One region of the Kribbella amoyensis genome, then DNA from elsewhere that is predicted to be linked to it. Evidence: riboswitches for the same ligand, from Rfam matches in the RefSeq annotation. Region 1 holds a riboswitch; each other region holds the start of a gene.
The links. A riboswitch is a leader RNA that binds a small molecule or an ion and turns the genes downstream of it on or off. The one in region 1 is predicted to bind ZMP and ZTP.

Region 1 (9,562 bases):
GCACAAGCAGCCGAAGCGTTCGTCGACCGAGGAAGAGGTCGAGCAGGTCGAGGTCTCCGAGGACGTCGCCGAGCGCAAGGAACGGCTCGACGAGGACGTCGACTCGATCCTGGACGAGATCGACGAGGTGCTCGAGGAGAACGCGGAAGAGTTCGTCCGCGGGTTCGTGCAAAAGGGTGGGGAGTGAACCGCTCGATGACATTCGATGCCTCCGGCCGGCTGCCGGAAGCCTTCCTGACCCCAGGCGGCTCGTCGTTCATGGACTTCCTGGCCGGGCACGCGCCCGACCTGTTGCCCGGACGGCGGTCGCTGGGGACGGGTGACCTGTCCAAAGACGTCCCGCACGGCACCACGATCGTCGCCGCCACCTTCTCGGGCGGCGTCGTGATGGCCGGCGACCGGCGCGCGACGATGGGCAACATCATCGCCCAGCGCGACATCGAGAAGGTGTTCCCCGCGGACGAGTACTCGTGCGTCGGGATCGCCGGATCGGCCGGGCTCGCGGTCGAGATGGTGCGGCTGTTCCAGGTGGAGCTGGAGCACTACGAGAAGCTGGAAGGGACCACGCTCAGCCTGGACGGCAAGGCCAACCGGCTGAGCGCGCTGATCCGGGGCAACCTGGCGATGGCGATGCAGGGGCTGGCCGTGGTGCCGCTGTTCGCGGGCTACGACGAGCACCTGAAGGGCGGCCGGATCTTCTCCTACGACCCGACCGGCGGGCGGTACGAGGAGCAGGCCTTCCACAGTGTCGGTTCGGGCTCGCTGTTCGCCCGGGGTGCGCTGAAGAAGCTGTACCGGGAGGACCTGTCGGCGACCGAGTGCGTGACGGCGGCGATCCAGTCGCTGTACGACGCGGCCGACGACGACTCCGCGACCGGTGGGCCGGACATGGCCCGGCGGATCTTCCCGGTGGTCGGTGTCGTCACCTCGGACGGCTACCAGCGGATGCCCGAGGACGAGGTCGGCGCGATCGTCGACAGCGTCGTCGCGGCCCGGCTGCAGCGTCCCGACGGCCCGGCCGCGCCGCTGTCCTGAGCCTGGTCCCCGAGTTCACGAAGGATATCGATGAGCGTTCCGTTCTACGTCTCACCCGAGCAGCTGATGCGGGACCGGGCCGACTTCGCCCGCAAAGGCATCGCCAAGGGTCGCAGCGCGATCGCGTTGCAGTACGCCGACGGCATCCTGTTCGTCGCGGAGAACCGGTCGCCCGCGCTGCACAAGGTCGCCGAGATCTACGACCGGATGGCGTTCGCCGCGGTCGGCCGGTACAACGAGTTCGAGAACCTGCGGATCGCCGGCGTGCGGCTGGCCGACATGCGCGGGTACTCCTACGACCGTCGCGACGTCACCGGCCGGGCGCTGGCCAACGCCTACGCCCAGACCCTCGGCGCGATCTTCTCGTCCGGCGGTGAGAAGCCGCTCGAGGTGGAGATCCTGGTCGCCGAGATCGGGGCCACCGGTGCCGACGACCAGATCTACCGGCTCACCTACGACGGCTCCATCGCCGACGTCCGGGGGTACGCGGTGATGGGCGGTCCGGCCGAGCAGGTCGCCGACTACGTGGGCGAGCACTACCAGGAGGGCATCTCGCTCGCGGGTGCGCTCCGGCTGGCGGTGGACGCCCTCGGTCACGACAGCTCCGAGGTGCGGCAGCTGACGCCCGACCAGATCGAGGTCGCGGTGCTGGACCGGACCAGGTCCCAGACCCGCAAGTTCAAGCGCATCTCCGAGGAGACGCTGGAACGCATCCTCGCGGAGTCCCGGCCCGACACGGCCCCCGCCGAGCCGGCCGCGCACACCGAGCAGCAGGAGTCCGTCAACGGCGGCTCGTACGAGAGCGACAGCGACGACGACGCCCCGGTCGCCCCGCCGGAGGACGACGCCCCCGTCGCGCCCCCGGAAGACCCGGACGACGACCGCCCCCTGTGACCGACCGAGAAGCGAACCCGTCCGCCGCCGGATCCACTCCGACGGCGGACGGTCTCGTTCGGGGCGTCGACGGGGTGCCGGGTGCGGAGTTCGTCGATCGGCGACCGGGCGATCCGGAGCCGTGGGAGGTGCTGGGGGAGCGGCCCGGGTTCGACGGGTTCCTCACCGTGCGCGTCCGGCGGTACCGGTTGCCGGACGGGCGCGAGGTCGACTGGGACGTGTTCAGCCCGGCGCTGTCCAAAGGGGTCCAGGCCGGTATCACGGTTCTGCCCCTCACCCCGGAAGGCCGGATCGTCACGGTCCGCATGTTCCGCCCGGGCCTCGACCGCGTCGTCACGAACCTCCCCGGCGGCCTGATCGACGTCGGCGAGGATCCAGCGACGGCGGCCGTCCGTGAGCTCGAGGAGGAGACGGGGTACCGCTGCGGGTCGATCGAGCTGGTCGGCTGGCTGGCGGCCACCTCGTCGCTCTATCGCAAGCACATCGCGATAGCCCGCGACTGCCGCGCCGAAGGCCACCAGGACCTGGACGACTACGAGGACTGCGTCCCGGTCGAACTGACCGTCGAGGACTTCCGCCGCGACCTCCGGACCCCAGGAACCATGACAGGCACAGACGCCGCCTACTACGCCCTCGACCGAGCCGGCCTCCTCTGAATGATCTGGGGACCGGCGGCCTCGGGTACAGGTGCTGGCGCACCGCCGCCGGATGTCCCCGCCGGCTTATGGCTGACGGGTTGTTCGGCCGGTAGCGGGTTCTTGGGCCGATGGCAGGTTGCAACCCGTCAGCCGTCAAACAACACGTCAGTCGGCTGGGTGCCGAGGGCGTAAGGGTCTAGTGGAGGTTGGCGTGAGTGCGGGGGTGAGGGTGAGGGTGAGGCCCTGGATCGGGGATCGCCTACTCTGGTGAGTGGACCGCTACTGGCGTTGAGGTGGTGAACCACCGGGGAACGGTCTGCCGGGATCCTCCGGCTCGAGCCGCGCGCCTGGGCAACCGACCTGTTCGTCGACGCCCGAAGGAGCGCGCCCCATGACCCAGAGCACCCCCACCCAGTCCGCCGACAACGCGACCACGCAGCCCCAGGCCCGGTTGATGATCGGGACCGAGCTCGCCGCGGAGATGGTGACCAAGGCCGCGGTCCGGGCCGAGGCTCTGCGGGAACGGACCGGGGTACAGCCGTGTCTCGCGACCGTGCTGGTCGGCGATGACCCGGCGTCCGCGACGTACGTGCGGATGAAGCAGAACCGGAGCAAGAAGGCCGGGATCGGTTCGCGCAGTGTCGTGCTGCCCGCGGAGACCACCACCGAGGAGCTTGTCGCCGAGCTGACCAAGCTGTCCGAGGATCCGGAGGTGCACGGGATCCTGTTGCAGCACCCGGTCCCGGCGCAGATCGACGAGCGGGCCGCCTTCGAGGCGATCGCGCCGGCCAAGGACGTCGACGGCGTCACCATGCACGCGTTCGCGGCGATGGCTTTCGGCGAACCGGGGTTCCGGTCCTGTACGCCGGGCGGGATCCTGCGGCTGCTGGAGGCGTACGAGGTGCCCTTGTCGGGTGCGCACGCGGTCGTGATCGGGCGGAGTCCGATTCTCGGGAAGCCGGCCGGGATGTTGCTGCTGGCATCGAACGCGACGGTCACCTACACGCACTCGCGGACCAAGGATCTCGCGGACATCGTCCGGCAGGCCGACATCGTCGTCGCGGCCGTCGGCAAGGCGAACTTCGTCCGTGGCAGCTGGCTGAAGCCGGGCGCCGTGGTCGTGGACGCGGGGTACAACGAGGGCAACGTCGGCGATGTGCACTTCGAGGAAGCCACCGAGGTGGCGAGCCTGATCACCCCGGTCCCGGGTGGCGTCGGCCCGATGACGATCGCGCTGCTGCTGGAGCAGACCGTCGACGCCGCCGAGGCGCAGACGGCCGCCGGTACCGCGTCGGTCTGAGACGGAAATCCGAGACACCTGCGCGGGTGCCGGGAGGTCTGACCTAGGGTTGAGACAGGCAACCAGCACTCGGACAGGGTGCGGCGCGAACGAGGAGGCAGGCAGTGGCGGTACGGGCGATCCGGGGTGCCACCCAGCTGGAGGCGGACGAGCGGGAGCACCTGCTCGAGCGGACCGCCGAGCTGGTCCGGGCGGTCCTGCAGGCGAACGACCTGGCGTCGGAGGACCTGATCAGCATCCTGTTCACCGTCACGCCGGACCTGCACTCGGAGTTCCCGGCGGTGGCCGGCCGGCAGATCGGCCTGACCGACGTACCGCTGATGTGCATGCAGGAGATCGACGTACCGCACGCGCTGCCGCGGGTGGTCCGGATGATGCTGCACGCCGAGTCGCCGCGGTCGCGGGAGAAGATCCAGCACGTCTACCTGCACGGGGCGGTGGCGTTGCGCCCGGATCTGACCGGTGCGCAGTGACCGAGTTACGCGGTCCGGTCCGGGTGGTGGGGACCGGGTTGATCGGGACGTCGATCGGCCTGGCCCTGACCCGGCTCGGGGTTGTGGTCGAGCTGATCGACGCCGATCCCGACAGCGCCCTGATGGCCGAGCGGATCGGGGCCGGTTCGCGGCTGGTCCAGCTGGCGCCGCAGCTCGTCGTGGTCGCGGTTCCGCCGGACCACGTCGGTGAGGTGATCGCGGAGCAGTTGCGGCAGACCGACGCGATCGTCACCGACGCGGCCAGCGTGAAAGGCAAGCCACTCGCCGACGCGAAGGCACTGACCGACAAGGCGGCCGACGACCTCGCTCGGTACGTTGGGAGTCACCCGATGGCCGGGTCCGAGCGGAACGGGCCGCTCGCCGGTCGGGCGGATCTGTTCGACGGCGCGACCTGGGCGATCACGCCGCATCCGACCAGCGATCCTGAGGCCGTCGAGCTGGTCCGCCGGCTCGCCGAGGCCTGCGGGGCGCGTACGGTCGAGCTGTCCGTGGCCGACCACGATCTCGCCGTGGCGCGGGTCTCGCACCTGCCTCAGCTGATGTCGTCGCTCGCGGCCGGCACCCTGGTCGACGCGCCGTCGGCCCACCTCGACCTGTCCGGCCAGGGCGTCCGCGACGTCACCCGGATCGCGGCCAGCGACCCCGGGCTGTGGACCCAGATCGTGTCCGCGAACTCGCCCGCGCTGAGCGGCCTGCTGGAGCAGATCCGGGACGAGCTGGACCGGCTGTTGATTGCCCTGGGCAAGGAGGAGGCGGCCGACGAGGTCACCGCCGTCCTCCGCCGGGGCGTGTCCGGCGCGGTCCGCGTTCCCGGCAAGCACGGGTCGCCGCACATCGAGCTGGTCTCGGTGCTCGTCACGATCCCCGACCGCCCGGGGCAGCTGGCCCGGCTGTTCGCCGACGCGGCCGCGTCCGGTGCGAACGTCGAGGATCTGCGGATCGACCACAGCCCCGGCCGCCCGGTCGGTGAGGTCGAGCTGGCGGTCAAGCCCGCGTCGGTGGATCAGCTGGTCCGGGTCCTGACCGAGCGGGGCTGGTCCGTCCACCGGTAATCTTCCGCCCATGATCATCGCTGTTGACGGCCCGAGCGGTTCCGGTAAGTCGAGTACGGCGCGTGGCGTCGCGACCAGGCTGGGGCTGCGGTACCTCGACACCGGCGCGACGTACCGCGCGGTGACCTGGTCGGCGCTCGAGCACGGGCTGGACCTGGACGACACCGAGGCGGTCGCGGCCCGGGCCCGGGCGCTCGACCTCGGGATCAGCACCGACCCGCAGCGTGGCCACTTCACCGCCGACGGTACCGACGTCACCGAGGCGATCCGGGACCCGCGGATCAGCGCCAGCGTCAGCAAGATCGCCACCAACCTCGAGGTGCGCGCGGAGCTGATCCGGCGGCAGCGCGCGATCATCGACGCCGCCCAGCCGACCGGCGGGATCGTGGTCGAGGGCCGTGACATCGCGACCGTGGTGGCGACCGACGCCGAGCTCAAGGTGCTGCTCACGGCCGACACCGACGCCCGGCTGGCCCGCCGCAAGGCCGAGCTGGCCGAGGGCGTCACCGCCGAGCAGCTGCACGACCAGATCGTCCGCCGCGACGCCGACGACGCCACCGTGTCGGAGTTCCAGGTGGCCTCGGACGGCGCGGTGACGATCGACTCCACCCATCTCTCGCTGGAGGAGGTCATCGACGTGATCTGCAGGCTGGCGAAGGAGGCCGAGGCCGCTCCGCGCGACCAGGAGTCATGACCGCCGAAGTCACCGGGCACCGGGAGCTGCCCCGAACGGACGACCTCCCGCCGCTGCCGTACCGGTTGGGGCTGCCGATGCGGGCCCTCGTCCGCACTTACCTGTTCCGTCACTACGACCTCACCGTGCACAACGAGGACCTGTTCCCGCGGACCGGTCCCGCACTGGTGGCCCCGAACCACCTGGGCCTGCTGGACGGGCCGCTGCTCGGTGCGGTCGCGCCGCGGATGCTGCACCAGCTCGGCAAGATCGAGGCGTTCCACGGCCTGCAGGGCAAGTTCCTGACCCGGGTCGGCCAGATCCCGGTCGACCGGTCGACGTACGACGTGCTCGCGATCCGCCGTGCGATCCAGGCGCTCCGGGACGGCCGGGTACTGAGCATCTACCCGGAGGGCACCCGCGGCGCCGGCGACTTCGCCCGGATCCGCACCGGAGTCGGGTACCTCGCCCTGGTGACCGGGGCGCCGATCGTGCCGGTCGCCCTGATCGGGACCCGCCTGCCCGGCGGCCGGGTGGAGGCCTATCCGCCGAAGGGGAGCCGGATCGACGTGGTGTACGGCGAACCGTTCACCGTGGACCGCGTACCCTTTCCGAGGCGGCACTCCGAGGTACGGAAGACGGCCGACCAGATCGGCGAGGTGCTGCGGGCGCATGTCCGGGCCGCCGTCGAAGCCACCGGCCACCCGCTCCCGGGCGCGCCAGACGAGAAGGATCCTGATGAGTGACGTATCCGGCTACGGATATCCCGAAGCCGAGACCAGCCACGACCGCGAGGACACCGGCCCGGTGCCGGTGCTCGCGATCGTCGGCCGACCCAACGTGGGCAAGTCCACGCTGGTGAACCGCATCCTCGGCCGCCGCGAGGCCGTCGTCGAGGACACCCCCGGGGTGACCCGGGACCGGGTCTCGTACGACGCCGACTGGGCCGGCCGGGCGTTCACGGTGGTCGACACCGGCGGCTGGGACCCGGACGCGGTCGGGATGGCCGCCCTCGTCGCGGCCCAGGCCGAGGTGGCGATCAACGCGGCCGACGCGGTGCTGTTCGTGGTCGACGCGACCGTCGGGATCACCGACGCGGACGAGGCTGTGGTCCGGGTACTGCGCAAGTCCGGCAAGCCGGTCGTGCTGGCCGCGAACAAGGTCGACGACCAGCGGATCGAGTCCGAGGCGATGAGCCTGTGGAGCCTCGGGATCGGCGAACCGTTCCCGATCTCGGCGATGCACGGCCGGGGGACCGGCGACATGCTCGACGCGGTCCTGGCCGCACTGCCCGAGGCGCCGCCCGAGCGCGACGGCGAGACCGGGGGACCGCGCCGGGTCGCGATCGTCGGCAAGCCGAACGTGGGCAAGTCCTCGCTGCTGAACAAGGTGGCCAAGGAGGACCGGGTCGTCGTCAGTGACGTCGCCGGCACCACGGTCGACCCGGTGGACGAGCTGATCACGCTCGGCGGCAAGCCGTGGCGGTTCATCGACACGGCCGGGATCCGGCGCAAGGTGAAGAACGCGCAGGGCCACGAGTACTACGCGTCGCTGCGGACCAACTCCGCGATCGAGCGTGCCGAGGTCGTCGTGGTGGTGATCGACGCGTCCGAGCCGATCAGCGAGCAGGACCTGCGGATCATGAACGCGGTCGAGGAAGCCGGCAAGGCACTGGTGATCGCGTACAACAAGTGGGACCTGATGGAGGACGACCGCCGGTACTACCTGGAGCGCGAGATCGAGCGCGACCTGGTCCAGTTCCGGTGGGCGCCGCGGGTGAACATCAGCGCGCTGACCGGCTGGCACATGGAGAAGCTGGTCCCGGCGATCGAGGCGGCGCTGGAGGGCTGGCAGACCCGCGTCCCGACCGGCCAGCTGAACGCGTTCCTGGGCCGGCTGGTCGCCGCGCACCCGCACCCGGTGCGGTCCGGCAAGCAGCCCAAGATCCTGTTCGGTACCCAGGCGACGACGATGCCGCCGACGTTCGCGATCTTCACCTCCGGGCAGATCGAGCCGTCGTACCAGCGGTTCATCGAACGCCGGTTGCGCGAGGACTTCGGCTTCGTCGGCAGCCCCGTGCACGTCCAGATCCGGGCCCGGTCGAAGAAGGCCAAGCGCTGAGCCGAGCCCTGGTCGGAACCGCCTCGGCGATGGGGTAAGGTTTAGCTCGCTCGCCCCGAGTGAGCGAGCGAATCGGGCTGTGGCGCAGTTGGTAGCGCACCGGTCTGGGGGACCGGGGGTCGCCAGTTCAAGTCTGGCCAGCCCGACAGTGAAGGCCCTGGTAGGAGACTCTCCCGCCAGGGCCTTCGTCGTTGTCCCACCGAGGTTCTTCCGTCGTGCTCTTGATCGCGTTGTAATGATGTAATCAGGAGGCAGTGATGGCGGAGGACGACGTACTCGACGCGTACTCCCGGGTGGTCTCGGGTGTCGCGGAACAGCTCATCCCGCGGGTGGCAAGCCTGCGGGTGCGGAGTCGGCGGGGTGACTCGTCCGGTTCCGCCGTGGTGCTCACCGGGGACGGGCACCTGCTCACCAACGCGCACGTGGTCGGCGACGGCGACACGGCGACCGCGGAGTTCGCCGACGGGACCGCCGCGCAGGCCGCGGTGATCGGAGTCGACCGGCTGTCGGATCTCGCCGTCCTGCGGGCGGACCGGGACATTCCCGACCCGCCCGAGTACGGCGACGCGGACCACCTCAAGGTCGGCAACCTGGTCGTTGCTGTCGGCAACCCTCTGGGCCTGGCCGGGAGCGTCACCGCCGGCGTGGTCAGCGGCCTCGGCCGGTCGCTGCCGGTGCGCAGCGGCTCGGCCCAGCGGATCATCGAGGACGTGATCCAGACCGACGCGGCGCTGAATCCCGGCAACTCCGGCGGAGCTCTTGCCGACGGCAACGGACGCGTGATCGGGATCAACACCGCGGTGGCCGGGATCGGGCTGGGACTGGCGGTCCCGATGAACCCGACGTCCCGGCGGATCATCCACGCCCTGCTGAACGACGGCCGCGTCCGCCGTGCGTACCTCGGCCTGGTGACCACGCCGGCGCCGCTGCGGCCGCAGTTGGCGGAGCGGTTCGGTCAGCGGAACGCGTTGCGTGTCGTCGAGGTGATCGCGGGCAGTCCGGCGGCCGAGGCGGGATTGCGGGCGGGCGACCTGGTCCTGGCCGTCGACGGCACCGCGTTGCGGGACGCGCAGTCGTTGCAGCGGCAACTCTTCGCCGACGCGATCGGCCGGCGGACCGAGATCACGGCGATCCGCAACGGCGCCCTGGTCGACGTGGTCGCACTACCCGCCGAGCTCACGGACCGGTAGTGGCCCCTGGACAGCACGCCGGGCGGGCCCGAGTCTGTACTCCGCGAAGCTGCTCACGGTTCGAGCCTAGGATCAGGGGGCAGACCGTCGGAGGGAGCAGGGGTGGACACGCGAGTTGTCAGGGCAGGGGAGCTGTACGACCAGGCGGTGTTCGTGGGAGGTGAC
Region 2 (9,562 bases), 140 kb from region 1:
GTCCCAGGTCGAGCCCGGCCACGGCTGCCCGATCTCGATGACGTACGCCGCGGTCCCGGCCCTGCGCGCCTCCGAACACCTCGCCGCCGAGTGGATCCCCGGCCTCGCCGCCACCGCGTACGACGTGCGCCGGCTGCCCGCCGCGGAGAAGGCCGGCGTGCTCGCGGGGATGGGGATGACCGAGAAACAAGGCGGATCCGACGTCCGGGCCAACCTCACCACGGCGACGCCGTCGGGCAACGGCGACGAGTACCTGCTGAACGGGCACAAGTGGTTCTGCTCGGCCCCCCAGGTGGACGTGTTCCTCGTACTCGCCCAGGCGCCGGAGGGACTCAGCTGCTTCGTCGTCCCCCGGGTCCTTGCTGACGGCAACCGGAATACGTTTGCCCTGCAACGGCTCAAGGACAAGCTCGGCAACCGGTCGAACGCGTCCAGCGAGGTCGAGTTCCACAACACGCTCGGCTACCGGCTCGGCGACGAGGGCGCCGGCGTCCGGACGATCATCGAGATGGTCGCCGCGACCCGGCTGGACTGTGTCCTCGGCTCGGCGGCGTTGATGCGTCGCGCCCTGGTCGAGGCGACCTGGCACACGTCGTACCGGAGCGCGTTCGGCGGGTTGCTGCGCGACAAGCCGGCGATGCGGAACGTCCTGGCCGACCTCGCGATCGAGAGCGAGGCGGCGACCGCACTCGCGATCCGGCTCGCGGCCGCGGTCGACGCCGCACTGGCCGGGGACGAACAGGCCGCGGCGTTCCGGCGGATCGCGTTGCCGCTGGCGAAGTTCTGGGTCTGCAAGCGCACCCCGATGACGGTCGCGGAGGCGCTGGAGTGCCTCGGTGGCAACGGGTACGTCGAGGAGTCGGGGCTGCCGTTGCTGTACCGGGAGTCGCCGCTGAACTCGATCTGGGAAGGCTCCGGCACGGTCAACGCCCTCGACGTACTCCGCGCGCTCCGCCGGCCGGAGTCGCTGGAGGCCTGGCTGACCGAGGTCGGTGCGGCCAGTGGAGCCGACCATCGCCTGGACGCCGCGGTGACCGACGTCCTGGAGTCGCTCGCCGACGTTTCCGAGGCCGAAGCGGGCGCTCGCCGGCTGGCCGCGCGGATGGCCGCGTGCCTGCAGGCGTCACTGCTCGTCCGCCACTCGACACCCGACGTCGCCGACGCTTTCGTGGCGTCCCGGCTCGCGGGTGACTGGGGTGGCGTGTTCGGGACGCTGCCGCGGACCACGCGGTTCTCGACCGTCGTCGACCGGGTGATCTGAGACGCGCTAGGGTTACCGCGTCGCGACTGGCGCGTGAGGTGGAGAACCACCGGGGAGCGAGAAGACGCGGGCACCGTGCGCCTGGGTGCCGGCGACCCACGGGATGACCCAGTGCAAACCTCAGGAGAGACAACGATGACTCAACCCTTCGACGCCGCGGCCGCGTCGGCGGCGTACCGCAGCGCCCTCGAGGTGATCGGCGCGGTGGAGCCCACCATCGCGGGCGCCATCCGGTCCGAGCTGGAGGACCAGCGGTCCTCGCTCAAACTGATCGCGAGTGAGAACTACGCCTCCCCCGCGACCCTGCTGACGATGGGCAACTGGCTGTCCGACAAGTACGCCGAGGGCACCATCGGGCACCGCTTCTACGCCGGCTGCCAGAACGTCGACATCGTCGAGCAGACCGCCGCGGACCACGCGAAGGCGCTGTTCGGCGCCCCGCACGCCTACGTCCAGCCGCACTCCGGGATCGACGCCAACCTGGTCGCGTTCTGGGCGATCCTGGCCCAGCGGATCGAGGCCCCGGCACTGGCCGAGGCGAGTGCCAAGCATGTCAACGACCTGACCGAACAAGACTGGACCAAGCTCCGCAAGGCGCTCGGCGACCAGCGGATGCTCGGCATGTCGCTCGACGCCGGCGGCCACCTCACCCACGGCTTCCGGCCGAACATCTCCGGCAAGATGTTCCACCAGAGCTCGTACGGCACCGACCCGGAGACCGGCCTGCTGGACTACGACGAGGTCGCCCGGACGGCCCGTGAGTTCAAGCCGCTGGTCCTGATCGCCGGGTACTCCGCGTACCCGCGCAAGGTGAACTTCGCCAAGATGCGCGAGATCGCGGACGAGGTCGGCGCGACCCTGATGGTCGACATGGCGCACTTCGCCGGGCTCGTCGCCGGCAAGGTGTTCACCGGCGACTTCGACCCGATCCCGCACGCGCACGTCACCACGACCACCACGCACAAGTCGCTCCGCGGCCCGCGCGGCGGCATGGTGCTCTGCCAGCCCGAGTACGCCGACTCGGTGGACCGTGGCTGCCCGATGGTGCTCGGTGGTCCGCTCAGCCACGTGATGGCGGCCAAGGCCGTCGCTTTGGCCGAGGCGCGGCAGCCGTCCTTCCAGACCTACGCGCAGGCCGTCGCCGACAACGCGGTCAGCCTGGCCGAGGGCCTGATGAAGCGTGGCGTCAAGCTGGTCACCGACGGTACCGAGAACCACCTGGTGCTGCTGGACGTCTCGTCGTACGGCATCACCGGCCGGCAGGCCGAGTCGGCGCTGCTGGACGCGGGCATCGTCACCAACCGGAACGCGATCCCGCGCGATCCGAACGGCGCCTGGTACACCTCGGGCGTCCGGATCGGTACGCCGGCGCTGACCACGCGCGGGTTCGGCGCCGACGAGTTCGACCGGGTGGCCGAGCTGATCACCGACGTGCTGTCCAGCGTCACCCCGACCACCACGTCGGCCGGCGCGCCGTCGAAGGCGAAGTACGAGCTGGCCGCCGGCGTGGCCGACAAGACCCGCGCCGCCTCGGCCGAGATGCTCGACAAGCACCCGCTGTACCCGGGCCTCGAGCTCAGCTGATCTACGGACCACCGCGGTCGCCTCCCGATGCCGGGAGGCGACCGCTGTCAGCCCTTCAGGCGGGCGGCGGACCACAGCATCAGGACCGCGAACGCCGTACCCAGTGCCGCGCAGGCGAAGGTGACGTCGGTCAGGGAGATCAGGGCGCCGAAGCCGGTCATCGCCAGTGGCATCAGGGCCTCGTCGGACAGGCTGACGATGCTCGACGTCCGGCCGAGGAACGCCGGCTCGATCGTTTGCTGGAACGCGCCGGACAACTGCGCGGAAGCCAGGCCGGCCGTCATCCCGATCATCGCCATCGCCACGAACACGACGACCCGCGGGACGGCTCCAATCATGACGCACCCGGCCGCCTGCGGGATCAGCAGCAGCAACCCCGTCCGGGCCGGGCGGCGTGGTTTCCAGCGCAGCGCGATCACGGCGCCGAGCGCGGCCGAGATCCCGGAGCACGCCTGGAACCAGCCGAGTGCACCGGCACCCCAGCCGTCGACGTGGGTCCGTTGCACCAGGCCGACCGCGATGACCGGGCCGACACACAGGTTCAACCCGAAGAAGGCGATCACCAAGGTCCGGGCCGAGACGTCGCGGCGCAGGTACCCGAAGCCGTCGCGCAGGTCAGCGCGGATCGACGCGCCGCTCGACGACGGTTGCGGCAACCGGGGACGGACCACCCAGGCCAGCGCGACCGCGATCACGGCGAACGACAGCGCGTCCACCAGCATCACCGCGGCCAGCCCGCCGTGCGCAACGAGCAGGCCGCCCAGGGGTGCGCCGACGAAGACGGCCAGCCGATTCGCGAGCTGGGTCCCGGCGGCGAGTTTCACCAGGTCCTCGCCGCGGACCATCCGGCGTGGAATCGTCCCCGCGGCCGGCGTGTAGATCGCGTCCATCACGCCGAAGAGAACCGCGACGGTCAGCAGAAGCGGCAGCGTGACGCCGCTCGTCAGCACGATCGCGCCCGCGGTGGCCAGGACGACGATCCGGCCGAGGTTGGCGAGGATCATCGTCCGCCGGGCGTCGAGCCGGTCGGCCAGCGCTCCGCCCCACAGGAGCACCAAGGCCCGGGGCAACGCGCCGATCCCCATCACCAGGCCCGCGCCGGCCGGCGTGGTCACCTGGGCCGCGCTCCACGCCAGCCCGACGTACCAGGCGACATCCCCGATCTGCGACACCGCCGCCGAGAAGATCCACCCTTGCACCCGGCGGTCCCGGCCCAACGGCGGGAACGCGACCTCGGCGTACTCGTCGGTGGTCGTCACGGCCGGGCCGGGACGCCGTGCGCGAACACGAAGACGGTCTCCACCTCGTCGCCGGAGTCGGGCGCGTCGACGTACTCCTGGATGATCGCGCCGATGCGGTCGCCGAGCTCGGTGAGCCGTTCGGGGGTCAGTGTGACCCAACTCTCGGTCGAGAACGCGGCCCGGATCCAGGCGTCGTCGTAGGCGTGCCGGCGCTCGAACCACTGCCGCACCTTGGTGGCGTGATGGCCCAGGTTCGCCTCCTCGGCGGTGGCCGCCACCAGCTCGCCGGCCGGGTCCCCGCCGGCGTCCGCGATCGACCACGAGTACGACACCTTGGCCGTCCGCCACCAGCGTTCCCGGCGATTCCTGGCCAGCTCCGGCGCCTCCTCGATCACGCCGGCCGCGGCCAGCACTTTCAAGTGGTGGCTGACGTTTCCGACCAGTTCGCCGGTCGCGCCGGCCAGCCGGGACGCGGTCGACGGGCCGTTCACGCCGAGGTGGTCGATCAGCCGGCGGCGGAGCGGATGATGGATCGCGGCGATCACGGAGGCGTCCGCGGAACGCCGGTTCGCAGGGCTCATGCCGGGCAGCCTAGCTATAACAAGACTTCTTGAACAAGAGTTCTTGTCGGTTGCGGATTGAGCGCGAAACAATCCCGACCAGACTGGTAGACATATCCGTATCCTGAGATCTCATCTCACAGAGCAGGATTGGGAGTTGATTTGTCAGGCGTCGGCGCTGATCGTTGGGGACATGCTCGCTGCCCTGACCACCCACCTCGTAGGTCGCATCCACGTCGACCTCGGGCGGATGCGCAGCGCCATCTGTTGTCCTTCGACGTTCTGACAGCCACCCCGCCGGGCCCGCTGACGGCCCCCTGATCACCTGATCACCGCTGGGTGCGCACCGCGCAGAACGGGTCGAACCGACGACGTTTCGGACCCTCCCCCGCGGACGCACCTGTCTCCAGTAGACAAGGACACGTTCGAGATGACTGGCGTCACCTCTGCTCCCCGCAAGCCTGCCCGCCCGCGTAAAGGCAAGGGCGAGGGCCAGTGGGCGCTCGGCTACCGCGAGCCGTTGAACAAGAACGAAGAGAACAAGAAGAACGACGACGGCCTGAACGTCCGGGCCCGGATCGAGAACGTGTACGCGCACGGCGGCTTCGACTCGATCGACCCGGCCGACCTGCGCGGCCGGTTCCGCTGGTGGGGTCTGTACACCCAGCGCAAGCCCGGCATCGACGGCGGCAAGACCGCGACGCTGGAGCCGGAGGAGCTGGACGACAAGTACTTCATGCTCCGGGTCCGGATCGAGGGCGGCCAGCTCAGCACCGAGCAGCTGCGGGTGATCGCGGAGGTGTCCAGCACGTACGCGCGCGACACCGCCGACATCACCGACCGGCAGAACATCCAGCTGCACTGGATCCGGGTCGAGGACGTGCCGGCGATCTGGCAGAAGCTCGAGGCGGTCGGTCTCTACACCACCGAGGCGTGCGGTGACGTCCCGCGCGTCGTGATCGCCAGCCCGGTCGCCGGGATCGCGGCCGACGAGATCATCGACCCGTCGCCGGCGATCGACGAGATCGTCGAGAAGTACATCGGCTCGACCGAGTTCTCCAACCTGCCGCGCAAGTTCAAGACCGCGATCACCGGCCACCCGTCGCACGACGTGGTGCCGGAGGTGAACGACATCGCGTTCGTCGGCGTGGAGCACCCCGAGCACGGCCCCGGGTTCGACCTGTGGGTCGGCGGCGGCCTGTCCACCAACCCGATGCTCGCCCAGCGGCTCGGGACCTGGATCCCGCTCGACGAGGTGCACGAGGCCTGGTGGGGCGTGACCAGCATCTTCCGCGACTACGGCTACCGCCGGCTGCGGAACCGGGCCCGGCTGAAGTTCCTGGTCGCCGACTGGGGCGTGGAGAAGTTCCGTGAGGTTCTCGAATCCAAGTACCTGAAGCGCAAGCTGATCGACGGACCGGCGCCGGAGATCCCGGCGGTCCAGGGCGACCACGTCGGCGTCTACCGGCAGAAGGACGGCCGGTTCTACGTGGGCGTCGCGCCCGTCGTCGGCCGGGTGTCCGGCAGCTCGCTGGCCAAGGTGGCCGACGTGGTCGCGGCGCACGGGTCGGACCGGATCCGGACCACCGCGCAGCAGAAGCTGATCGTGCTCGACGTCGAGGAGTCGAAGGTCGAGTCGCTGGTCCAGCAGCTCGGCGAGCTCGGGTACCAGGCGCGGCCGTCGGCGTGGCGGCGGAACACGATGGCCTGCACCGGGATCGAGTTCTGCAAGCTGGCGATCGTCGAGACCAAGGCCCGCGCGGCCGAGCTGATCGACGAGCTGGAGCAGCGGATCCCCGAGCTGGACGTGCCGATCACGGTGAACGTGAACGGCTGCCCGAACTCCTGCGCCCGGATCCAGGTCGCCGACATCGGCCTGAAGGGCCAGCTGGTCCGCGATGCCGACGGCAACCAGGTCCCCGGGTACCAGGTCCACCTCGGCGGCGGGCTCGGCCTGGACGCCGGGTTCGGCCGCAAGCTGCGCGGTCACAAGGTCACCTCGGCCGAGCTGGCCGACTACGTCGAGCGAGTCACCCAGAACTACCTGAAGGAACGGTCCGAGGGCGAGCGGTTCGCTCAGTGGGTCGTCCGTGCGGATGAGGAGGCACTGCAATGAGTGAACGCGCTGCACCGCTGTACTGCCCCTACTGCGGAGACGAGGATCTCCGTCCTTCCGAGGAAGGGCACGGCACCTGGGAGTGCCGGCCGTGCGCACGGGTGTTCCAGCTGAAGATGATCGGACTGCGGGTGACGGTGGAATGAGCACAGACTTGAAGACGCTCGCCGAGGAGGCGAACGAACGACTGGCCGACGCCTCGGCGCAGGAGTTGCTGGCGTGGGCGCGGGAGACCTTCGGGGACGACCTGGTGGTGACCGCTTCGATGGCGGACGGTGCGCTCCCCCACCTGGCGGCCGAGGCGGCTCCCGGAGTGGACGTGCTGTTCCTCGACACCGGTTACCACTTCGCCGAGACGATCGGGACCCGGGACGCGGTCGCCGCGACGCTGCCGATCAACCTGATCAACGCGACCCCGAAGCAGACCGTCGCCGAGCAGGACGCCGAGTACGGCAAGGACCTGTTCGCGACCAACCCCGACCAGTGCTGCGCGCTCCGCAAGGTCGAGCCGCTGAACCGGGTGCTGTCCGGCTACAAGGCCTGGGTGACCGGGGTACGCCGGGAGGAGGCGCCGACGCGGGCCAACACCCAGGTGATCGAGTACGACGCCAAGCGCGACATGGTGAAGCTGAACCCGATCGCGCCGTGGACCCAGGAGGACCTGGACGGGTACATCGCCGACAACGGCGTCCTGGTCAACCTGCTGCAGTACGACGGCTACCCGTCGATCGGCTGCCAGCCGTGCACCCGGCAGGTCGCGCCCGGCGAGGACCCGCGCAGTGGCCGCTGGTCCGGCCAGGGCAAGGTCGAATGCGGGTTGCACACGTGACCGCCACGATCGGGACGGAGCCGGCCATCACGACCGTCAGCAACCTGGACGCGCTGGAGAGCGAGTCCATCTTCGTCTTCCGCGAGGTGGCGGCCGAGTTCGAGCGGCCGGTGATCCTGTTCTCCGGTGGCAAGGACTCGATCGTGATGCTGCACCTGGCCCGGAAGGCGTTCGCGCCGGCGGGTGTGCCGTTCACGTTGCTGCACGTCGACACCGGGCACAACTTCCCCGAGGTACTGGCCTACCGCGACGAGACCGTGGCCGCGCTCGGGCTGCGGCTCGAGGTGGCGTCGGTGGAGGACTACCTCGCCGACGGCCGGTTGCGGGAGCGCTCCGACGGCACCCGGAACCCGCTGCAGACGGTGCCGTTGCTGGACGCGATCAACGGGCACAAGTTCGACGCGGTGTTCGGCGGCGGTCGCCGGGACGAGGAGCGGGCCCGGGCCAAGGAACGGATCTTCAGCCTGCGCGACGAGTTCGGCCAGTGGGACCCGCGGAACCAGCGGCCGGAGCTGTGGTCGCTGTACAACGGCAAGCACCGGCCGGGCGAGCACGTCCGGGTCTTCCCGCTGTCGAACTGGACCGAGCTCGACGTGTGGAACTACATCTCCCGCGAGGAGATCCCGCTGCCGAGCATCTACTACGCGCACGAGCGGGACGTGTTCGAGCGCGACGGCATGTTGCTTGCCGTCGGCCCGTACTCCCAGCCACGGGACGGCGAGGAGGTCGGCCGGCGGGTGGTCCGGTACCGGACCGTGGGCGACATGTCCTGCACCGGCGCGGTCGCGTCGACCGCGGCGTCCCCGGCGGAGGTCGTGGTCGAGGTGGCGGCGAGCGAGCTGACCGAACGGGGCGCGACCCGGGCCGACGACCGGGTCAGCGAGGCCGCGATGGAAGACCGCAAGCGGGAGGGCTACTTCTGATGAGCACACTGCTGCGACTCGCCACCGCGGGTTCGGTGGACGACGGCAAGTCGACCCTGGTCGGTCGGCTGCTGCACGACTGCAAGGCGATCCTCGCCGACCAGATCGCGCACGTGAAGACGGTCTCCGAGGCCCGCGGCGGCGACTTCGACTTCGCGCTGCTGACCGACGGCCTGCGGGCCGAGCGGGAGCAGGGCATCACGATCGACGTCGCCTACCGGTACTTCGCCACCGACAAGCGGTCGTTCATCCTGGCCGACTGCCCGGGCCACGTGCAGTACACCCGGAACACGGTCACCGGCGCGTCCACCGCGGACGTGGTGATCATCCTGGTCGACGCCCGGCACGGGGTCCTCGAGCAGACCCGGCGGCATCTCGCCGTGGCCGGCCTGCTCCGGGTCCCGCACGTCGTGCTGGCGGTGAACAAGATCGACCTGGTCGGCTACGACGAGGCGGTCTTCAAGGGCATCGCCAAGGACGTCGCGCAGCTCGCCGACCAGCTCGGCATCGCCGATGTCCAGGCCGTCCCGGTCTCGGCGCTGGTCGGGGACAACGTGGTGGAGCGCTCCGCGGCGACCTCCTGGTACGACGGCCCGACCCTGCTGGAGTACCTGGAGAACGCCTCCGGGCGGACGGACGTGTCCGGGCAGCCGCTGCGCTTCCCGGTCCAGTACGTGATCCGGCCGCAGACCGACGACGAGTACCGCGACTACCGCGGCTACACCGGCACCGTTGCCTCCGGCACCGTTTCGGTGGGCGACCAGGTGGTCGTGCTGCCGGCCGGCCGGCGGACCTCGATCGCCGGGATCGACCGGCCCGTGGTCGGCGCGACCGCGACCGCCGTCGCCGAGCGCCCGTCCGCGGTCGCCGGTGAGGCCGTCACGGTCCGGCTGGCCGACGACATCGACGTCGCCCGCGGCTCGGTGATCGTCGCTGCCGACGCCTCCCCCGGCACCCGCCGGGAACTGTCCGCCACCGTGTGCTGGCTGTCCGACCGCCCACTGACCGTGGGCGCCCGGCTGCTGATCAAGCACACCACCACCACGGC
Region 3 (9,562 bases), 290 kb from region 1:
CTCGCGGGCTGGTGGACCAGGGACACCGAGGGCGACGGCGACGCGGGAGGCGTACTGCGGTTCCGGTTCGGCGACAAGGGCGGCTTCGACATGAAGGTCCTGGAGAGCGTGCCGGACAAGCGCGTCCGCTGGGAGGTGATCGGCGGGCCTGAGGAATGGATCGGCACGACCGTGAACTGGGACCTCCGGCAGGACGACGACTACACGACGACCCTGTTCAAGCACGAGGGCTGGCGCGAGCCGGTCGAGTTCATGCACCACTGCAGTACCAAATGGGCGACGTATCTGATCAGCCTGAAGTCCCTGGTCGAGACCGGCGAGGGCGCCCCTGACCCGGACGACACCAAGATCGACAACTTCAACTGATCACCCCTTCGATCAGGGGGAGGATCTGGTCGACGTCAGGCAGCTCGTCGTACTCGGCCTGGAGCTGCCTGGCCGCCTCCCGGTAGGTGCGGTCCGCGAGGACGGCTGTGACTGCGGCGGTGACCTCGGCCGGGGTGACGGTGACGGCGTCGAGGACTCGGCCGAGCCCGAGGTCGAGTACTCGCCGGGCGTTGTGAGGCTGGTCCGCGCCGAGGGGAAGCAGGACCGACGGGAGACCGTGCGCGATGGCTCCGGTGAGACTGCCGGAGCCGCCGTGCGAGACCACGAGATCGCAGTGCGGGAGGAGCTCGTCCTGCGGGATGTACCGCTCGACGCGCACGTGGTCGGGCTGCGGACCGAGTAGGGCGGGATCGTTGCGCTCGCCAACGGTCACGACCACGTTCGCCGGTACCTCGCGCAGGCCGGCGAGGACCCGGGAGAACAGGTCGTCGGTGTCCGGCTGGAAGAGCGTCCCCAGGGTGAAGTAGACGGTCTTGGTGGATCCCTCCGCTGACCGTTTCGGGGCCGTCGGCCGGAAGGACACCGCCGTCGCGGGGAGCGGGAACGCCGGATCACGGAAGCTCGGCGGGAACGGGGACAGCACCAGGTCCCGGTCGAGCATGATGAGTTCGGGGTCCGGCGGCAACTCGTGCTCGGCGCGGATCTCGTGCAGCGGCTCGACCAGAAGTTCCTTGCGGAGAAGCGACCCGGCCGCGAGGACGAGGACGTTCACACACGGGATCCCTAGCCGTTCCGCGGCGATGGCGGCCCCGAAGTCGGCCTCGTCCCGCACGATCAAGTCCGGCTTCCACTCACCCGCGATCCCGAGCAACGCTCCCGCATGCCGCCGAGCGCCCCGCCGCCCGAAAGCCTCGCTGAAATGCCGCTCCTCGGCAGCCGTATCAACAGCCTCCAACGGCTCCGGCACAGGAGCGGGCGCATCAGCAGGCCGCGGCCCACTGGTCGGAAAGACAACAAACCCCTCCGCCGCAATCCCCGGCGTCACCTTCCCCGACCCAGCGACAGCCACCGTATGCCCAGCCGCCTCCAAAGCCCGAGCCACCGGCACCAAGGGCCGAAAATGCCCCAGCCCCCCGATAAAAGAAACCAAGATGCGCATCCGCCGAACCTTACCGGTGGTCAGTGGTGAAACAGGCGGAGGCCGGTCTGTACGTGCTCGATCCCGTGGGTCGCGGCGCACGCGACGATTTCGTTGGTCCGCAGCGATCCGCCGGGTTCCACGATCGTGGAGACCCCCGCGGCCGCGGCGTACTCGACATTGTCAGAGAACGGCAGGTAGCCGTCGGACGTCATGGTGACGCCGGCGAAAGACGCGATCCACTGGTCCCGCCAGCCCACTTCGTCGTACTGCCTCCGCGCCTCGTCGCCGAACAGCGTGGCGAACTCCGAGAGCTGGACTGTCGTCATCTCCTGGCCCGCGAAACGGAGCTGCCAGTTGAGGCGATCCTGACGCCCCATCTCGTCGACCTCAGTCAGATGGTCGACGAAGGGATGCCGCCGGAGCCACCAGGTGCGCGCCTTCGCGGCGGCCAGCCGTACGCAGTCGACCCGGTTCTGCTGACCGGCACCGATGCCGATCGCCGCTCCGTCGCGGACGAAAGCCACGGAGTTGGACTGGGTGTAGCGCAAGGTCACCAGACCGAGCAGCGCATCGGCCCGGGTGGATGCGCGGAGCGCGCCGCCGTCGGGGAGTACGGAGGCGATGGGCACGGCGTCACGTTCCTGTTCGATCGTGAGCCCCAGGACGTCTCGGCGTTCGACGGCCGGTGGGATGCACGTCGTATCAGCCTCGAGTACCAGGAACCGCCCGCCACGCTTGGAGGCGAGTGCAGCGGCAGTACCTGGCTCGAATCCGGGCGCGATCACGGCGTCGCAGATCACCGTGCGAAGGAACTCCGCAGTGGTCGGATCGACCGGACGCGACAGTGCGACGACGTCGCCGAACGACGACTTGGGATCTGCGTCGCGGGCCCGGACATACGCCGACAAGAGGCTGTCCGGCTCGACGCCGGTCACCCGCCAGAGGTTCGCGGCGGCCGGGTCGACGGTACCGGCGACGGCTGCACCCGCGGGCGACACATGCTTGAAGGAGGCCGCCGCAGGCTTTCCTGTCGCGAGGTCGGCCTCACGGACCAGTTCGAAGGCGTTCAGCGCGTCGAGGTAGTTGATCATCGACGGCTCGCCGTTCAGTACGCGAGGCCCTTGGCCGGCGACGATCGAGGCGGACTGGTGCGGATTCATCCCGTAGCGCATGTGACGTGTCCCTCCGGCTGTTCTCGAAGGGGCACCCAGGCGGTCGATGCCACTCGTTCGCTCCACGCCGGTCAGCTCCGGCCACGCCAGTCGCGGCGCTCACGATACTCCCGCTCCACAGCCCTGGAGACGCCCGGCGTTCAAATAGGGTGGCTGGATGAGTGGTGGAGATGTGGCGGTGCCGGTGGTCGACTCGGTGGCTTTCGACTGTTTGGATCCGGAGCGGGTGGTGGGGTTCTGGCAGGGGTTGCTCGGGGGTGAGGTGCGGGCGCAGCACGGGGTGCTGGAGTTGCGGGGTGGGCGGGTTCGGTTGGACTTTGCCGGCGTTCCGGAGGGGAAGGACGTCCGGAAGAACCGGGTGCACCTCGACCTCTACGTGCCGCCGGAGACCAAGGAGGAGGCGATCGAGAAGGCGCTGCGACTTGGTGCCACCCGGGCCGACGACATCTACGACGGTGAGCTGTGGCAGGTCATGCGGGACCCCGAGGGCAACGAGTTCTGCTTCGTCTGGGGCGCCGCGAGCTAGGTCAGCCCCAGATCGGGGATACTCGACCGCCCTGGAAGGAACTCGGGATGGTCGATTGGCTGGAGCGGGAGATCGGTGAAGGTCAACGGTAAGAAGGAAGCTAGGACGGTGTTCAGGGTCAGGTTTGGCGACCGGAAGTTCGACTTTCGGCACGGTCCATGGCGCTGACACGAGCACGGTTCATCGAGGAACTGAACCGTCTCGCAAGTACGCATCCGAGCCTGCTCTGGAGTGAGAGAATCATCGAGTACGCGCCGGAAGTATCGGATTTCGTGCTGACGACCGATGGGCCGGTCACGATCGTTGTTTCGGTTCGAGACGACCTTGATGTCGCACGCGTCATGGTGGACGAGCATGTCTTCGACTTCGTGCCAACAGTTGAGCTACACGATTTTCTGGCGGCAGTGTTCTCCGGACGCTGGGAGGTCTTACCGAAGCGTGGGATCCTAACCCCTGGCCGAATGGTGGTTCGCTCGGGAGAGCGACTCTGGGAGTCGTGAGTGCCCGCGCTACCGGCTCGGCTCCGGGTGGGGAGTTCCTCGCTCCCCTTACGGATCAGGTGTCGGCCGGAGGGCCAACAGTCTGACCTATGAGCAATCTCCAAGAGTGCTCAGCCTGGTAACTGAGGGCCGCGAGACGTGATCCCAGGTCCCTAGCGGGGTGAGAGGACGGTGAACTCGTTGCCGTCCGGGTCTGCCATCCAGATCGCGGCGTCGCCGGTGTCGAGGCCGAGGCGGGTCGCGCCCAGGCCGACGAGGCGTTCGGCCTCGGCCTGCTGGTCGCTGCCGGCCGGGGGTGCGAGATCGAGGTGGAGGCGGTTCTGGCCGTACTTCGGGGCCACCGGCGGACCGCCCCAGGTGATCTTCGGGGTACCGGGCCTTGCCTGGATCGCGGTCTCCTCGTCCTGGTCCCAGACCAGCGGCCAGTCCAGCGCCTTGCTCCAGAAGTACCCGACCGCCTGCGTTCCGTCCGACGCGATCGCGCCGAGGAATCCGCAGTCGGCGAGGAAGTTGTTCCCCGGCGGAATCACGCACAGCTCGTTGCCCTCGGGATCGGCGAGTACCACGTGGCCTTCCTCGGGAAGCTGGCCGATGTCGATGTGCCGGCCACCGAAGTCGAGCGCCCGCGCCACCGTCGCCTGCTGGTCCTCCAGCGACGTGCTGGTGAGGTCGAAGTGCATCTGGTTCGGCGTGCTCTTCCGCTCTTCGGTCGGCACGATCCGCAGCCGGAACCCGCTGTCGTCCTTCGCCGGGACGAGGATCCCCTCGGCGTCCTCGACCGGTTCCGTGCCGAAGACGCCGCCCCAGAACCGCGCCACCACCCGCGGGTCGTTGGCTCCGAAACACACTGCGAACAGGTTGGAACTCATGCCACTCCGATCACCGATGGGCCGATTCCCGCACGCTAAACACCGGAAACCTTTCCCCGCAAAGGGTTTAGGCCAGGCTCGAAGTGACGCCATGACGGGCTAAACGCTCAGCTGGTCACGACGGCGGGTCAGGTACGCGGTTTCGGCGGTATTGCCGGCCAGCTCGATCGCCTGGTCGTACGCGTCCCGCGATTCCTTGCTGCGACCCAGCCGGCGCAAGAGGTCGGCCCGGGTCGCGTGGTACGCGTGGTACCCGGCCAGCTTGTCGCCGATCGCGTCGACCGCGGCGAGGGCGACCTCCGGTCCGTCGAGCTCGGCGACCGCGATGGCCCGGTTGAGGATCACGATCGGGGACGGGTCGAGCCGCGCGAGCTGGTTGTACAGGGCCACGATCTGGGTCCAGTCGGTGTCCCGCACGTCGCGCGCGGAGGTGTGGACGGCGCCGATCGCGGCGAGGATCTGGTACCGACCGGGCGGCATCCCGGTCGCCAGGCGTTCGCGGACCAGCTGGTGCCCTTCGGCGATCAACCCCGTGTCCCACGAGCCGCGATCCTGCTCGTCGAGGGAGACCAGCTCGCCGCTCGCCGAGATCCGCGCGGTACGCCGGGCGTCGGTGATGAGCATCAACGCGAGCAGCCCGGCGACCTCGCCGTCCTCGGGCAGCAGTCCACGAATCAGGCGAGTGAGCCGGATCGCCTCGTTGGTCAGGTCCTGCCGGACCGGATCGGTGTCGGACCCGGTCGCCAGGTACCCCTCGTTGAAGACCAGGAAGAGCACACCGAGGACGCCGGCGACGCGGGTCGGCAAGTCCTCCGCGGACGGCACCCGGTACGGGATCCGCGCGGCCTTGATCTTGGCCTTCGCGCGGGTGATCCGCTGGCCCACGGCGGACTCCTGCGCGAGGAAGGCGCGGGCGATCTCGGGCACGGTCAGCCCCCCGACCATGCGCAGCGTCAGCGCGACCCGGGTCTCCATCGACAGGGCCGGGTGGCAGCAGGTGAAGATGAGCCGGAGTCGCTCGTCGTCGATGACACCGAGAGGCTCGGGCGGGTCGTCGTCGGACAACAGCTGAGCCTCCTTGTGCTTGTCGTCGCGCTTGCTCTCCCGCCGGATCCGGTCGATCGCCTTACGGTTCGCGGTCGTCGTCAGCCAGGCGCCCGGGTTCGGCGGGACGCCGTCCTGCGGCCATCGCGTCACGGCGACCGCGAACGCCTCGGCCGCGGACTCCTCGGCGATGTCGAGATCGCCGAACCGCCGGGCCAGGGCGGCGACCACGCGCGCCCATTCGTCACGATGCGCGGCCGTGATCGCGTCGTCGATGTCGGTCACGCAGCCGACAGTAGCCGGTCCGTCGACGCACCCACCTCACCAGCGGTTACCCACAGCGCTACCCCACGAGGAACGGCCGTACCTCGAGCTTCGCCCGGCACACCTTCGAGCCCTCGGCGGCCAGCTTGAGCGCGACATCGAGATCCGGTGCCTCGATGATCCAGAACCCGGCCAGGTACTCCTTGGACTCGACGAACGGCCCGTCGGTGAGCATCGGCTCCCCGTGCCGGTTGTCGATCACGGTCGCCGAACCGGGAGCGTCGAGGCCGCCGGCGAAGACGAGATGGCCGAGCTCCGCGAGCCGGTCGTTGAACGCGGTGATCTCGGCCATCACGTCCGGGCCGTTGGCGTTGGTCTTGTCGTCGATGACGGAGAACATGTACTGCATCTGGTCACTCCTGAGCTCTCGCGGCGCCCCGGCCGGCCGGCCGTTCATCTCTTCCACGAAGACGGTCCCGCCGATCCGACACCTCCGTCGAGAATTCTCCTCGTTACAAGAGCTGCCCGCCGTCGGTCGTGGTGTAGTGGCGCACGACTGAGTGCCGGGGTCTTGCCGTCCGGCCAGCCCTGGCTCGCTTGCGCCACTGGGCCAAGGTCTCGGCGTCCTGCCAGATCTCGAGCGAGTTGACCTGTCCGGGATCGACCGAGTCCGCGGTGATGGCGAAGTGGACGCAGCCGTCGGACTCGCGGGCCCGCGCGACCATCTTGCTGAAGGCGGTGACGTACTGGTCCCTCGCGTCCGCGTCCACGAGGTGGTATCCGGCGATGACGATCATGGTTGCTCCTCTGGTCATTCCGGCAGGGGGAGGGCTTCGCCGGGCGTCTTGGTGTAGCCGAGTTGCTCGATCACCCGGCCGTCGCTGACCCGGGTGACGTTCACGCCGAGGACCGAGTCCGCGTCGGTCGGGCCGAAGCGGTACCGCCAGCGCACCGTTGCCCAGTCGCCGTCGGAGAACACGTGCTCGACCTCGAACGTGGTGGAGGTGTCATTCATCAGCTCGGCCCAGAACTCCACGCACGCTTCCTTCCCCACGTACGGCGTGCCGTCGGGCGCCGGCTGAGCGGACACCATCAGGCAGTCGTCGTGGACAACCTCGGCCAGCGCGGCGGTGTCGCGGAGCCGGAACGCCTCGTTGAAGCGGGCGATGGTCCGGGCGGTGTCGGTACTGAGCTGTGTGGTCACGAGGTACACCCTTTCTCAGAAGTAGAACAATCGGTCTACTTCGGGACGATATAGAATGGTCGATCTACTCGTCAACCGGAGGACGCGGATGACCACGAAGCCCACCCCGGGCCCCCGGGAGCGCCTGCTCACGGCCGGCCAGGACCTCTTCTACTCGCGCGGCGCCGCGGTCGGCGTGGACGCGCTGCTGAAGGAGGCGAACGTCGCCCGCCGGTCGCTGTACGAGCACTTCGGCGGCAAGGACGGCCTGGTGGCGGCCGTGCTCCAGCGCGCGGCGGAAGAGGACCTCGCGTGGTACGAGTCAGCCCTGGCCGCAACCGACGAGCCGCGGGACAGATTGCTCGGACTGTTCGACCAGCTCGACGAGCTCACCTCGAACGAACAGTTCCGAGGCTGCCGCTACTTCGCGACCGATCTCGCCTTCGCAGACCCAGACCACCCGGCACACGCGGAAACAGAAGCCTTCCGGCGACGCCTGCGCGAGCTCCTGGTCCGAGAGGTCGAAGCGCTCGACCACCCCGACCCCGAGGCCGCGGCCGAACAGCTCCACCTCCTGATCGAAGGCACCCTCGTCATGGGCGCGACCCAGAACGCCCAGCACCCCGCCAAAGTCGCCCGCAAGCTGGCGGCCGCGATCCTCGAGTAGCCCGCCCGGTCAGCGAGCGAGGACCTCTTCGACGGTCGCCACGAAGGCATCGCGCGCGGGGTGTTCGTACCCCTTCAGCCAGGCGAGCGCGGTCGACGAGGGTGGGAGATCCCGCACCGGCACGATCGCGATCCCCGGATGCCGGAAGTGCTCGGCGAACGGAGCCACGGTCGGGTGGACCAGCCGGCCCTGGGCGATGAGCAGCAGCAGCTCGGAGATGTCGTTGACCTCCAGGTCGGAGGGCACGATCGTGCGGCCGCTTGGCGTATGGCTCGGACAGCTGGCCTCGGCGAGCTCGGGGACGTCGGCCGGCTTCCGCACCGGGTAGTCCGCGAAGTCCTCGACCGAGACGTTGGGCCGGCCCGCGAGTGGATGGTCGACGGCCACCATGACCACGCGAGCGTCGTCCTGGGAGAGCAGCGGGCCGAGCACGAGGTCGGGTTGGTCCAGCGGCAGCCGTGTCACGGACAGGTCCACCTCGCGTCGGCGGAGCGGTCCGAGCCGGTCGTTCAGGGGAGTCGCGACCAGGCGTACGGCGGCACCTTCGTGGGCCGCTTCGAAGCGCGTGATCGCGTCGTTCAGTACGAGGGTCCCTGATGCGGCGTTGAGGACGCCCAGGCGGACCACCCCGAGGCCGGCCGCTCGTGCCCGCGCCCGGGTGAACGTGTTGTCCAAGCCGGTGACGAGAGGTGCGAGCTCGTCGTGGAGGGCGCGCCCGGCCGCGGTCAGGGTGACCACGCGGCTGGTGCGGTCGAAGTGCAACTCCTCGGCCAGCACGAGGAACAGGCGGAGTTCGCGCAGCTCGATCTCGGCCATCGCGAAGTGACGCTACACGATGCGGGCCCGAAACCGACCTTGATGCCTGCTGGGCCGCCTGCGACCGTCGAGGCAGGAAGAGCGGGACGACCAAGGAGAGACAGTCATGCGAGACGTTGTTCTGTACATGTCGATGTCGCTGGACGGATTCGTCGGCAGCGACCGCGAGCACCCGGGCATGGCCATCCCCGAAGGCCCTGAGCTGCGGCAGTGGAAGCTGGACCGGATCGGCAAGGCCGGAGCCCACCTGATGGGTCGCGTCACGTACCAGGAGATGGCGTCGTTCTGGCCGACGTCTGACGACCCGTACGCGCGACCGATGAACGACATCCCGAAGATCGTGTTCTCGAAATCGCTCAGCGACGCCGACGCCAGTTGGCCTGACACCCGGGTCGCACGGGGCGACCTCGCAACCGAGATCGCCGCGATCAAGGCCGAGCCGGGCCCGGACGTGATCGTCTGGGGCGGTCGTCGATTGGCCGGTGCGCTGGCCGCCGCGGACCTGATCGACGAGTACCGCCTCCTGGTCCAGCCGCTGATCCTGGGCCAGGGTGAGTCGCTGTTCGATCAGCTTCCGGAGTCTCGGCACGTCAGTCTCGTCGAGACCACGCCGTTCCCCAGCGGCGTCGTCGTGCAGGTCTACCGACCTCAACCATGAGGGTTGGTGTCCTGACGCCGCATGCCGCGGCGGGTCCCGAGGTCGAGCTTCCCGCCATCGCACCCGTCGACGTGGCCGTCGCGCGGGTGTCGCAGCGGGCCGACACCACGGCGGCCAAGGACCTTCGCGCGCTGGCAACGCCCTCGGCTCTGCGACCCGCCGTCGCTGCACTCCGTGAGGCGGCGATCGACGCCGTCACCTTGACCGCGACGTCGCTCCCCAAGCAGCCGGACCAGGTACGGCCCGAGCAGGTGATCGACTTCGTCAGCGACCAGGTGGACGCCTCGACCGAGGCGGTGTTCATCGCCGGGACCGGCTTCCGTGCGGCACCCGCGATCGAGGAGCTCGAACATCGCACCGGGCAGCTGGTGCTCGAGGCCAACCAGGTGTTGGTC

Region 2: linked by a shared signal. The riboswitch ahead of FB561_RS27330 (glycine hydroxymethyltransferase) and the one ahead of FB561_RS27940 (bifunctional 5,10-methylenetetrahydrofolate dehydrogenase/5,10-methenyltetrahydrofolate cyclohydrolase) in region 1 are both predicted to bind ZMP and ZTP.
Region 3: linked by a shared signal. The riboswitch ahead of FB561_RS26570 (5-aminoimidazole-4-carboxamide ribonucleotide transformylase) and the one ahead of FB561_RS27940 (bifunctional 5,10-methylenetetrahydrofolate dehydrogenase/5,10-methenyltetrahydrofolate cyclohydrolase) in region 1 are both predicted to bind ZMP and ZTP.

What each region holds. Positions count from the first base shown of each region.
Region 1 covers NZ_VIVK01000001.1:5,973,328-5,982,889, reverse strand. Annotated here, with positions in the region: gene FB561_RS27960 (ubiquitin-like protein Pup) at 1-187, shown strand, start outside; gene prcB (proteasome subunit beta) at 196-1,035, shown strand; gene prcA (proteasome subunit alpha) at 1,066-1,929, shown strand; gene FB561_RS27945 (NUDIX hydrolase) at 1,926-2,585, shown strand; ZMP/ZTP riboswitch at 2,836-2,927, shown strand; gene FB561_RS27940 (bifunctional 5,10-methylenetetrahydrofolate dehydrogenase/5,10-methenyltetrahydrofolate cyclohydrolase) at 2,959-3,867, shown strand; gene aroH (chorismate mutase) at 3,972-4,340, shown strand; gene FB561_RS27930 (prephenate dehydrogenase) at 4,337-5,413, shown strand; gene cmk ((d)CMP kinase) at 5,424-6,107, shown strand; gene FB561_RS27920 (lysophospholipid acyltransferase family protein) at 6,104-6,832, shown strand; gene der (ribosome biogenesis GTPase Der) at 6,825-8,207, shown strand; tRNA gene FB561_RS27910 (tRNA-Pro) at 8,281-8,353, shown strand; gene FB561_RS27905 (S1C family serine protease) at 8,465-9,397, shown strand; gene FB561_RS27900 (tetratricopeptide repeat protein) at 9,500-9,562, shown strand, end outside.
Region 2 covers NZ_VIVK01000001.1:5,837,374-5,846,935, forward strand. Annotated here, with positions in the region: gene FB561_RS27325 (acyl-CoA dehydrogenase family protein) at 1-1,261, shown strand, start outside; ZMP/ZTP riboswitch at 1,274-1,355, shown strand; gene FB561_RS27330 (glycine hydroxymethyltransferase) at 1,397-2,845, shown strand; gene FB561_RS27335 (MFS transporter) at 2,893-4,104, opposite strand; gene FB561_RS27340 (ArsR/SmtB family transcription factor) at 4,101-4,667, opposite strand; gene FB561_RS27345 (nitrite/sulfite reductase) at 5,077-6,762, shown strand; gene FB561_RS38000 (hypothetical protein) at 6,759-6,908, shown strand; gene FB561_RS27350 (phosphoadenylyl-sulfate reductase) at 6,905-7,591, shown strand; gene cysD (sulfate adenylyltransferase subunit CysD) at 7,573-8,514, shown strand; gene FB561_RS27360 (sulfate adenylyltransferase subunit 1) at 8,514-9,562, shown strand, end outside.
Region 3 covers NZ_VIVK01000001.1:5,687,897-5,697,458, forward strand. Annotated here, with positions in the region: gene FB561_RS26560 (SRPBCC family protein) at 1-366, shown strand, start outside; gene FB561_RS26565 (glycosyltransferase) at 359-1,486, opposite strand; gene FB561_RS26570 (5-aminoimidazole-4-carboxamide ribonucleotide transformylase) at 1,507-2,640, opposite strand; ZMP/ZTP riboswitch at 2,667-2,738, opposite strand; gene FB561_RS26575 (VOC family protein) at 2,798-3,166, shown strand; gene FB561_RS26580 (hypothetical protein) at 3,325-3,666, shown strand; gene FB561_RS26585 (VOC family protein) at 3,819-4,535, opposite strand; gene FB561_RS26590 (RNA polymerase sigma factor) at 4,635-5,864, opposite strand; gene FB561_RS26595 (YciI family protein) at 5,923-6,252, opposite strand; gene FB561_RS26600 (putative quinol monooxygenase) at 6,356-6,640, opposite strand; gene FB561_RS26605 (nuclear transport factor 2 family protein) at 6,655-7,047, opposite strand; gene FB561_RS26610 (TetR/AcrR family transcriptional regulator) at 7,136-7,693, shown strand; gene FB561_RS26615 (LysR family transcriptional regulator) at 7,703-8,509, opposite strand; gene FB561_RS26620 (dihydrofolate reductase family protein) at 8,616-9,167, shown strand; gene FB561_RS26625 (hypothetical protein) at 9,164-9,562, shown strand, end outside.